Regions from separate parts of the Rhodococcus sp. 06-1460-1B genome, predicted to be linked through region 2. Evidence: predicted binding sites of a transcription regulator. Region 2 holds the regulator's gene; each other region holds the start of a gene.
The links. The regulator LexA, encoded in region 2, represses DNA repair genes until DNA is damaged. The targets are predictions, from matches to a motif close to CGAACANNTGTTCG.

Region 1 (2,204 bases), 410 kb from region 2:
CCCGTGACCGGCAGGATTTCGATCGATCCGCCCGGTGCGTGGTCACCGGGAGCCTCCGGCATAGATGCCACGTCGCGTGGGGCGGTCACAGTTCGAGTCCGGCTGCGCGCAGGGCGGTGCGGGCCATCACCGCTGTGGTCTCCGGGTCGGTCATCAGCAACGGAATCGACTGCACGTCGACTCCGTCGACCACCGCCGAGTCGGTGCTGTGCACCAGCCAGGCGTCGAGAATGCCGGTGCCGCTTCGGCTTCCGTAGAGGCGGCCGACGGCCTCGGCCGTCGTCTCGACGCCGATGACCGAGAGGCACTCGTCTGCCATGCCGCGCAACGGTTTACCGTCCACCACCGGGGACAGGCCGACGACCTTGGCGGCGGTGGTGCGCAGTGCGCCGCGGATGCCGGGTACGGCAAGAATTGCGCCGACACTGACCACCGGGTTGGACGGGGCCAGGATCACCGCGTCGGCCTCGGCGATCGCTTCGGCGACTCCCGGTGCGGCAGTGGCCTGTTCGGCACCGATATGAGCGAAACTGTGCGTGGGAATCTGCGCGCGGTAGCGAACCCACCACTCCTGGAAGTGGATTGCACGTTGCTGCTCGCCGCTGGGGTCGTCGGGGTCGGTGACCACGACGTGTGTTTCCGAGCGGTCGTCGGTGACCGGCAGCAATCGGACCCCGGGCTGCCATCGGTTGCACAGTGCCTCGGTGACGGCCGACAGCGGAAATCCGGTGCGCAGCATGCGACTGCGGATCAAGTGCGTGGCGATGTCCCTGTCGCCGAGGCCGAACCAGTCGGGATCTGCTCCGTAGGCGGCCAACTCGTCGCGGGCGTTCCATGTCTCCGCGACCCGGCCCCAGCCTCGCTCGGTGTCGATTCCGTTTCCGAGGGTGTACATGCACGTGTCGAGATCCGGGCAGATGCGAAGGCCGTGCATCCAGACGTCGTCGCCGACGTTGACCACCGCCGTGATCTCGTTCTCGGGTTCGTCGCCGAGAAGGGAGTCGCCGAACAGGGATTTGAGCCCCTGGAGGAACCGTGCGCCACCGACGCCACCGACCAGAACAGTAACTTTCACAACATGCGAGCCTAGTGCGGTTGCCGCCCGCCCGGGTGAGCGCCCACCCGGACCGTCCGCGGGGCCGGGATCCGAGCCCGAGAACCGCCGCGACACGCACGGGACGCGCTCCGATTCGGGGAGACAGCCGATTTCGGGCATGGGATGGTATTGGATTTGTGCGATCGGCTTGACCGCGACACACCTGTACGTGTCTAATCACAGGTATGTCATTCAGCGTTCGCGGCACGTGTTCGACTGCAGCGAACCTGGTTTCGAACACTCGTTCCCTTCCTGTTCGTCCCTGAGTGGACGTGGAGTAGAGGTCGAGAGTTGGACGGGTGGAGAGCCGGCTCGGACGTACCAGCTCGATCGAATACCGGCGCGGGGCAAGGTATTCGAGATTACGAGGACCGAAAGTATCTGCGCTACCACAGGTGAGGAGGCGGAAGCGATGTATGACCAGCACGTGACACGTGATCAGCGGGGCGGACCCACTGCACACCTCAGCGCTGTCGACGACGCGCCGCAAACCGAGTCCGATTCCGGCGTGGATTCGAGCGTCTCCGTCGACGCCGGTTCTGCGTACGTGACCCCGTCGAACGATGCAGTCGACGGTGAACTCTCGAGTGACGCCGTGCAAATCGATCAGGACATCGACAGCCCCGATGTCGACAGCCCGGATGTCGACGACATCGATAACGACGACTCGGACAACGACGCCGATTCGATGCCGTTCGTGGCCGAATCGGTTCCACCCGCGAAGCCGTTCCTCAGTCTCGTGGCGGGTTTCGACGAGATGTTCGAGGAGATCGAGGATCAGTGGCAGGAGCGCGCCCTGTGCGCTCAGACCGATCCCGAAGCCTTCTTTCCCGAAAAGGGCGGCTCCACCCGCGAAGCGAAGCGAATCTGCCTCGGCTGCGAGGTCAAGGACGAATGCCTCGAGTACGCTCTCGCCAACGACGAGCGATTCGGAATCTGGGGCGGACTGTCCGAGCGTGAGCGTCGTCGGCTCAAGCGCGGGATCGGCTGAGCCGAGCGCTCTCAGGGGGATCCACCCACGAGCCGACGCTGCATCACGGCTCGGCGCTGGCGGGGTCCACCTCGTCGGGATCGATCCCCAAATACGTCGCTACCTGCTCGACCAGGA
Region 2 (2,204 bases):
TTCAGCCTGTTGGTCGTAGAGCGCGACATGCCCGGATTCGAGCGTGGTCGCAACCTCGACAAGATCGGCATGAAGGCCCAGGACACTGCGGAACTCAGCTTCACCGACGTTCGGGTTCCTGCCGCCAACCTGCTCGGCGAAGAAGGTATGGGCTTCATCTACCTGATGCAGAACTTGCCTCAGGAGCGGCTCTCGATTGCCGTCGTCGCCGCTGCGGCCATGGAATCGGCACTGGAGATGACCATTCAGTACTGCCGTGACCGCAAGGCATTCGGTAAGTCGATCGGAAAGTTCCAGAACACGCGATTCGTGTTGGCGGAACTCGCTACCGAAACCACCGCCACCCGCATCATGGTCGACAAATTCATCGAACTGCTCAACGACGGCAAGTTGACCGTGCAGGAAGCTGCCATGGCCAAGTGGTGGACCACCGAGAACCAGGTCAAGCTCATCGACCGGTGCCTTCAGCTGCACGGTGGGTACGGCTACATGAAGGAGTACCCGATTGCCAAGGCGTACATGGATTCTCGGGTACAGACCATCTACGGCGGCACCACGGAGATCATGAAGGAGATCATCGGTCGCGGACTGAATCTCTGATTCTTTCCATCGTTCAGGACCGAAGAGAAGGGCCGCAGCATCTGTGCTGCGGCCCTTCTTCGTTGTGTCCGAACAGAGTTCAGAGCTTGCGCATCACGGTGACGACCTTGCCGAGAATGGCGGCATTGTTGCCCGGGATCGGCTCGAACAGTGGGTTGTGCGGCATGAGCCATACCTCACCCTTGGAACGCTTGAACGTCTTGACCGTGGCCTCACCCTCGATCATCGCCGCGACGATGTCGCCGTTGTCGGCCACGGACTGTTGACGCACCACCACCCAGTCGCCGTCACAGATCGCCGCGTCGATCATGGACTCGCCGACGACCTTGAGCAAGAACAACGATCCCTGACCGACCAACTCGCGGGGGAGTGGGAACACGTCCTCGACGGCTTCCTCCGCCAGAATCGGTCCACCCGCGGCGATCCGTCCGAGAACCGGCACGAACGTCGGCGTCGGCAACCGATCCTGCTCGTCGGACGCTGCCGAACCGTCCACCGCCGCCGCGGCCTGGTCGGCCTGCACCTCGTCCAGTCCGCGGACGTCCACAGCGCGAGGGCGGTTGGCGTCGCGCCGCAGGAACCCCTTGCGTTCGAGGGTGCGAAGCTGATGTGCGACGGACGACGTCGACGTCAGGCCCACGGCATCGCCGATCTCTCGAATGCTGGGTGGGTATCCGCGCTCGGTGACCGAGGCCCGGATGACCTCCAACACCTTCCGTTGGCGCTCGGTGAGCCCTGCACTGATGTCGGTGCCCACCTCCATGGCCTTCGGGGTCGGCTCGGCAGCCGGCTTTCCGGCTGCAGCCTTGCCGACCGTCGAGGATCCGGCTCGCGTGGAACCAGCTTTCGTGGAACCCGTCGTACTGGAACCGGTGATGGACCTCGTCGAGGTCTCGTCCTTCATGCTGTCGGCCTCCTGCTGATGCGGCTGGATTCGGTCTACGCGGTATCGATCCACGCGGACTGGAGTTGATGATGTCGACTCGTATGGCGTGTGGTTTCTGACACGAATCTAGCGTGTATCAGCTGTTGAATCAAACATCTGTTCGACTCGTGTCGCGTTTTCTACAGACTTTGTCGGAGGCGCGTGATAGAACTTCGAACAAGCGTCCATCGAACGCCTGATCGAACAATCGATCCAACGAGCGAAGACGAGGTTCCGATGACCATCACCACCGATCGTCCCACCACTGCCGGTATGCGTTCGCGATCCGGTGTCGTCGAGCGTCGTCGGCGCTCGCGGCCCGTGTTGCAGAACCACGCGCGTCGGACGCAGAACGGCCCGTGCTTGCCTGTCGTGGACGAGTCCTGGACCGACGTCACCGATCGTGAGATGGCGGATCGAGACTTCGACGACACCTCGGCCCATTTCGCGAGCCAGACCGTGCGCCCACGCTCTCTCGTTCTGTGGATGTTGGCTGTGGTCGTCGTGGCCGGCGGTCTGATCGGCATCGCGAATCTGAGCGCGACCACACCCGACGCGTCCACTCAGCCCGCCGGCGCGGTCATGGTTCACGACGGAGCGCTCGTCGAGTACGCACCCAGCAGATGACCACCGGCACCATGGTGCCCAGCGTGGCTGAGTATCCTCGAAGACTGCCCCG
Region 3 (2,204 bases), on a different contig from region 2:
GTCGGAGTGGATCGGGTTGCCGGCGTCGATGTCCACCGGGTCGGCTGGATCGGCGTTGTCGGATTCTGCTGCTGTGCGGGTGGTTTCGTCGTCGGTGATGTCGTCGGTGTTCTGACCGCTCAGGCTGTGGAGGTCCTGCAACCGGATGTGCAGGTTGATGTGCGGTCTTTCGCCGCCTTCGGTGGGGCGATCCTTGGTAGCAAGGTAGTGGTCGAGGATCTGCCCGAATGCCTCGGCGCGTCGCCTCGCGGGACTGCGTTCGTCGGGGGTGCCGTCGGCTGCGGGCCGGGGTTCGGTCAGCGGTGAGAGTGCGGTGAATAGCTTTTCTGCGGTGACGGCATCGAAGTCGGCTTTGAGGCAGAGGCGTTGGTTAAGCATCTTCGATGCGAACAGTTCGTTGCGGTCGGTGTCCTCAGGGGGCGGCTTGTCGCTGCCGTAGGTGTCCTCGAGTTTGGTGATCGCTTCACGGATCTTGTCGGTGCGTGCCCCGGGCCCGGTGGCGGCGGTGATCATCGCGGTGCGGGCGATATCGCGACCCTCTTGCGGGAGGTTCTTCGGTGGTGTTTCGGCGAAGGTGAGGATCAGGGCGGCGTGGTCGACGGACATGCTGCCGGTGTTCACAGCGTCGGCGATGTCGGGGAAGTTCTTCAGTCCGCGGGCGAGGGCGACGATCTTGTTCGCTTTGCTGGGGGTGAGGAGGGTGGTCGAAGTCAGCCAACCGGCGGGCCCGGGGAAGCCGAGTTTCTCCCGCGAGACGCGGGTGTCGATCTCGGCGACCAATGCGATCCGCCGGGCTTCCAGCAATTGGATGTCGTGGGAGACCGCGGCAGCGTCGGCGAGCAGTTCTGCTTCGCTCAGTTGCCAGATCTCCGTGGTCATAGGAAGAAGTGTATCGAACGTGCGTTCGATACGCAATGATGGTGCAATCGAAAACTATTGCTGTGCATAAGGATTCGATAATCCGAACCTGTCGGTGGCGCATGGTAAAGGCTCGATCTCTCCGGCGACCGCACAAGACCGCGATACTTCGACGAGAAGTACACCCGAGCATCGGTGCATGTGGACCGGACCCATCGACCCCGAACGTTGCCCGAGTGCCGAGCCGGGGTGAGACGTCAAATTCTGCGGCGGTGTGATCTCGCGATGACGATTCGGTGCGGAGCGCAATGCCCCCAAGAGTCCGCTCGGTATCGCCGACGGCGACGCCCGAACCTGCGCTCGAGCGATCTGCCAATTCTGCTGCTCTACTCAGTTGTTCTGGGATCCTCTGTGCGCGGCGGACTGAATGCACTGTCGGCTGCGACAGGTGGAACACGCTCGGTCCTCGTGGCAGCGTCTCAGCCGGCGTGGTGGGCGTCGCGCAGTCGGTGCCCACGACGCCGCGCAAGGCAGGGCTGATCTCACTGCCGCCGAGCCTCCTCCCGAGTCGATGCTCGCGATAGTCGAGGGCGCGTCAGTACACCTCGCGTTGGCGTTCCTGTTCCAGCACCTGCTCGAGGTCGTTCAATCGGTTCATCGACGACACCTGTCGCGCGGTGCGGTGGTTCAGTGCCAGCATCTCGCGGTGTCGGTGGACGAAGGCCCAGTAGCCCGCGGTGAAGGGGCAGGCGTCGTCACCCAGCCTCTTTTTCGGATTGAATTCGCATGTGCCGCAGTAGTCGGTCATGCGGTTCAGGTACGCCCCACCCGAAGCGTAGGGCTTGGTGGCGATCAGTCCACCGTCCGCGTGCTGGCTCATGCCGATGACGTTCACCGGCATCACCCAGGCAAATCCGTCGACGAAAGCCGTGGCGAACCACTCGGTCAGCGCTCGTGGGTCCCAGGCATGTTGCAGCGCAAAGTTTCCCAGGATCATCAGCCGCGGAATGTGGTGCACCCAGCCGCGGTCGCGTACGCCGTCGACGGTACTGGAGAGGCACTTCGCGACCACCGCATCGCCGTCCAACTCGAGAAGCCAATCCGGTAGTGGCTCATGGGCTTCGAGTTTGTTCCGTTCGAGGTACTCCGGCCCCATATGCCAGTAGAGGTGCCACACGTATTCGCGCCAGCCGAGGATCTGCCGAACGAAACCCTCCACGCTCGCCAGCGGGGTGCCGTCGCGATGGGCGTCCTCGGCGGCGTGCGCCACGTCCAACGGTTGCAGCAGACCGAGGTTGAGCGGGACCGACAACAGCGAGTGCGACATCGTCCAGTCGTCGGCCATC
Region 4 (2,204 bases), on a different contig from region 2:
CCAGCATGCCCGCGAACGCACAGATCAGGAGCAGTCCGGAGAAGACGACGGTGCGCCCCGCAGTGGACACGGTACGTACGGTCGCCTCCATCGACGACGACCCGGTGCGGAGTTCCTCGCGGAATCGACTGACGATGAACAGTCCGTAGTCAATGGCCAAGCCGAGGCCGAGCAATGACGCGACGTTGATCGAGAACGAGCTCACCTCGGTGAATTCGGTGAGCACCCGCAGGATTGCCAGCGAGCTGAGCACACTGAGAATCCCGACGAATACCGGTACCGCTGCGGCGATCACGCCACCGAAGATGAAGACGAGAAGTAGAAGTGTGATGGGGACGGCGATGATCTCCGAGCGCACGAGGTCTCGCTCGAGGGTTTGGCTGAGCGAGACTCCCACGACCGATGCGCCGGCGAATTGCGACTCGATGCCGGGGACGACGAGTTGTGGAGGTAGCTCACCGAACGTGTTGAACGTAACTCCCGATTTCGCACCCAGGGATATCGTCACCAGTGCCTTGGTTCGGTCCTTCGAGACCAGGAATTCTTTGGTCACCGGGTCCGCGGTCCAGTAGGAGTTCACGTTTCCGAGGGTGTAGCGGCTGCGGAATTCGTCGAGTGTCGACTGCACCTGTGGTCCGATGTCGTCGATCGTGCGTCCGTCGGGTGCGGTGTAGATCGCGACGATGTCGGGGGTCGGTTGGCCGATGCCCTGGACCAGCCGCGCGACCTGTGACGATTCGCTGCCTGCGTCGGCGTATCCGCCCTCGCTCAGTTTCGAGAAGACGCCCAGTCCCAGCACGCCGCCGACGGCTACGACCGCGACGACGACGGCGAGCACCCATCGCTTGTGCGATACGACGAACGATGCCCAACGCGTCACAACTGTGCTCCGGCTCTGTGGAAGGGGTGAGTAGCGATTCGACTGTAGTTGATCGTGTCGGACCCTCGTGTTCTTATTAGAACAAGTGTTCGACGATGTGTGTGACGGTGTGAAGGAGGTGGTCTCGATGGGATGGAACGACGGGCCGCCCACCTGGTCGGAAATGGAGCGAGTCCTCTCCGGGCGCCCCAAGCCGGTCGTCGAAGGCGATGGGGGCGACAGCCCGGCGTGGTCGCGCAAACGCGACGCCTACCAGGGTCGCCGGCCCGATTCGGTCGGGCCGTCCACACCGTACGCAGAACTGCATGCGCATTCTGCGTTCAGCTTTCTCGACGGAGCATCGCAGCCGGAGGAAATGGTCGAGGAAGCGGTGCGTCTGGGACTCGAATCCATTGCGATCACCGACCACGACGGCTTCTACGGCGTCGTACGTTTCGCCGAGGCAGCACGAGCCCTCGGCATCGGAACGGTGTTCGGTGCCGAGCTGTCGCTCGACACCCACCGGTCCAGGGCCGGAGCGACCGATCCCGACGGTACGCATCTTCTGGTGCTCGCTCGTGGACAGGAAGGGTATCGGCGGCTGTCGCGTCGGATCGCGGCCGCGCATCTGGCCGGCGGAGTCAAGGGGGAGCCGCGGTACGACGTGGACGAACTCACCGAATCGGCGGGAGGGCACTGGCAGATCCTGACCGGTTGTCGCAAAGGGCATGTTCGCCAAGCACTCTCGCGGGGTGGGCCGGAGGCGGCCGATCTCGCGCTGCGTGATCTGGTCGATCGGTTCGGGGCCGAGCGCATCACCGTCGAGCTCACCAGGCACGGCACTGCCGACGACGATGAGCGCAACGACGCTCTCGCGGCGCTGGCTCGCCGGTACGGTCTGCCGATGATCGCCACCACGGCGGCGCACTACGCCAGTCCACGTAGTCGAAGGTTGGCCATGGCGATGGCTGCGGTACGTGCCCGGAGCAGTCTGGACGAGGCGGCAGGGTGGCTGGCACCGACGGGTGGTGCACATCTGCGGTCGGGGGCGGAGATGGCGGAGCTGTTCGAGCACTATCCCGGTGCAGTGCGCGGTGCCGTCGAGCTGGGTCGGGAATGCACGTTCGATCTGAAACTGATCGCGCCTCGTCTCCCACCGTTCGAGGTGCCCGACGGTTACACCGAGATCAGTTACCTGCGGCGGCTCACGTTCGAGGGTGCTGCCCGGCGGTACGGCCCGCAGTCGGCGAACCCGGCTGCATATTCGCAGTTGGAGTACGAGCTCGACATCATCGAGCGGCTCGAATTTCCGGGTTACTTCCTGGTGGTGCACGACATCGTTCAT

Region 1: the regulator LexA is predicted to act here: its motif matches at 1,331-1,344, upstream of cofD (2-phospho-L-lactate transferase).
Region 3: the regulator LexA is predicted to act here: its motif matches at 894-907, upstream of CH268_RS21295 (HNH endonuclease signature motif containing protein).
Region 4: the regulator LexA is predicted to act here: its motif matches at 959-972, upstream of CH268_RS26340 (error-prone DNA polymerase).

Annotation. Positions count from the first base shown of each region.
Region 1 covers NZ_NOYS01000018.1:423,642-425,845, reverse strand. The annotation lists gene CH268_RS08065 (coenzyme F420-0:L-glutamate ligase) at 1-62, opposite strand, end outside; gene cofD (2-phospho-L-lactate transferase) at 86-1,075, opposite strand; gene CH268_RS08055 (WhiB family transcriptional regulator) at 1,854-2,087, shown strand; gene CH268_RS08050 (metallopeptidase family protein) at 2,131-2,204, opposite strand, start outside.
Region 2 covers NZ_NOYS01000018.1:16,562-18,765, reverse strand. The annotation lists gene CH268_RS06110 (acyl-CoA dehydrogenase family protein) at 1-600, shown strand, start outside; gene lexA (transcriptional repressor LexA) at 680-1,363, opposite strand; gene CH268_RS06100 (hypothetical protein) at 1,763-2,152, shown strand.
Region 3 covers NZ_NOYS01000035.1:86,014-88,217, forward strand. The annotation lists gene CH268_RS21295 (HNH endonuclease signature motif containing protein) at 1-879, opposite strand, end outside; gene CH268_RS21300 (cryptochrome/photolyase family protein) at 1,454-2,204, opposite strand, start outside.
Region 4 covers NZ_NOYS01000043.1:252,602-254,805, forward strand. The annotation lists gene CH268_RS26335 (MMPL family transporter) at 1-880, opposite strand, end outside; gene CH268_RS26340 (error-prone DNA polymerase) at 1,008-2,204, shown strand, end outside.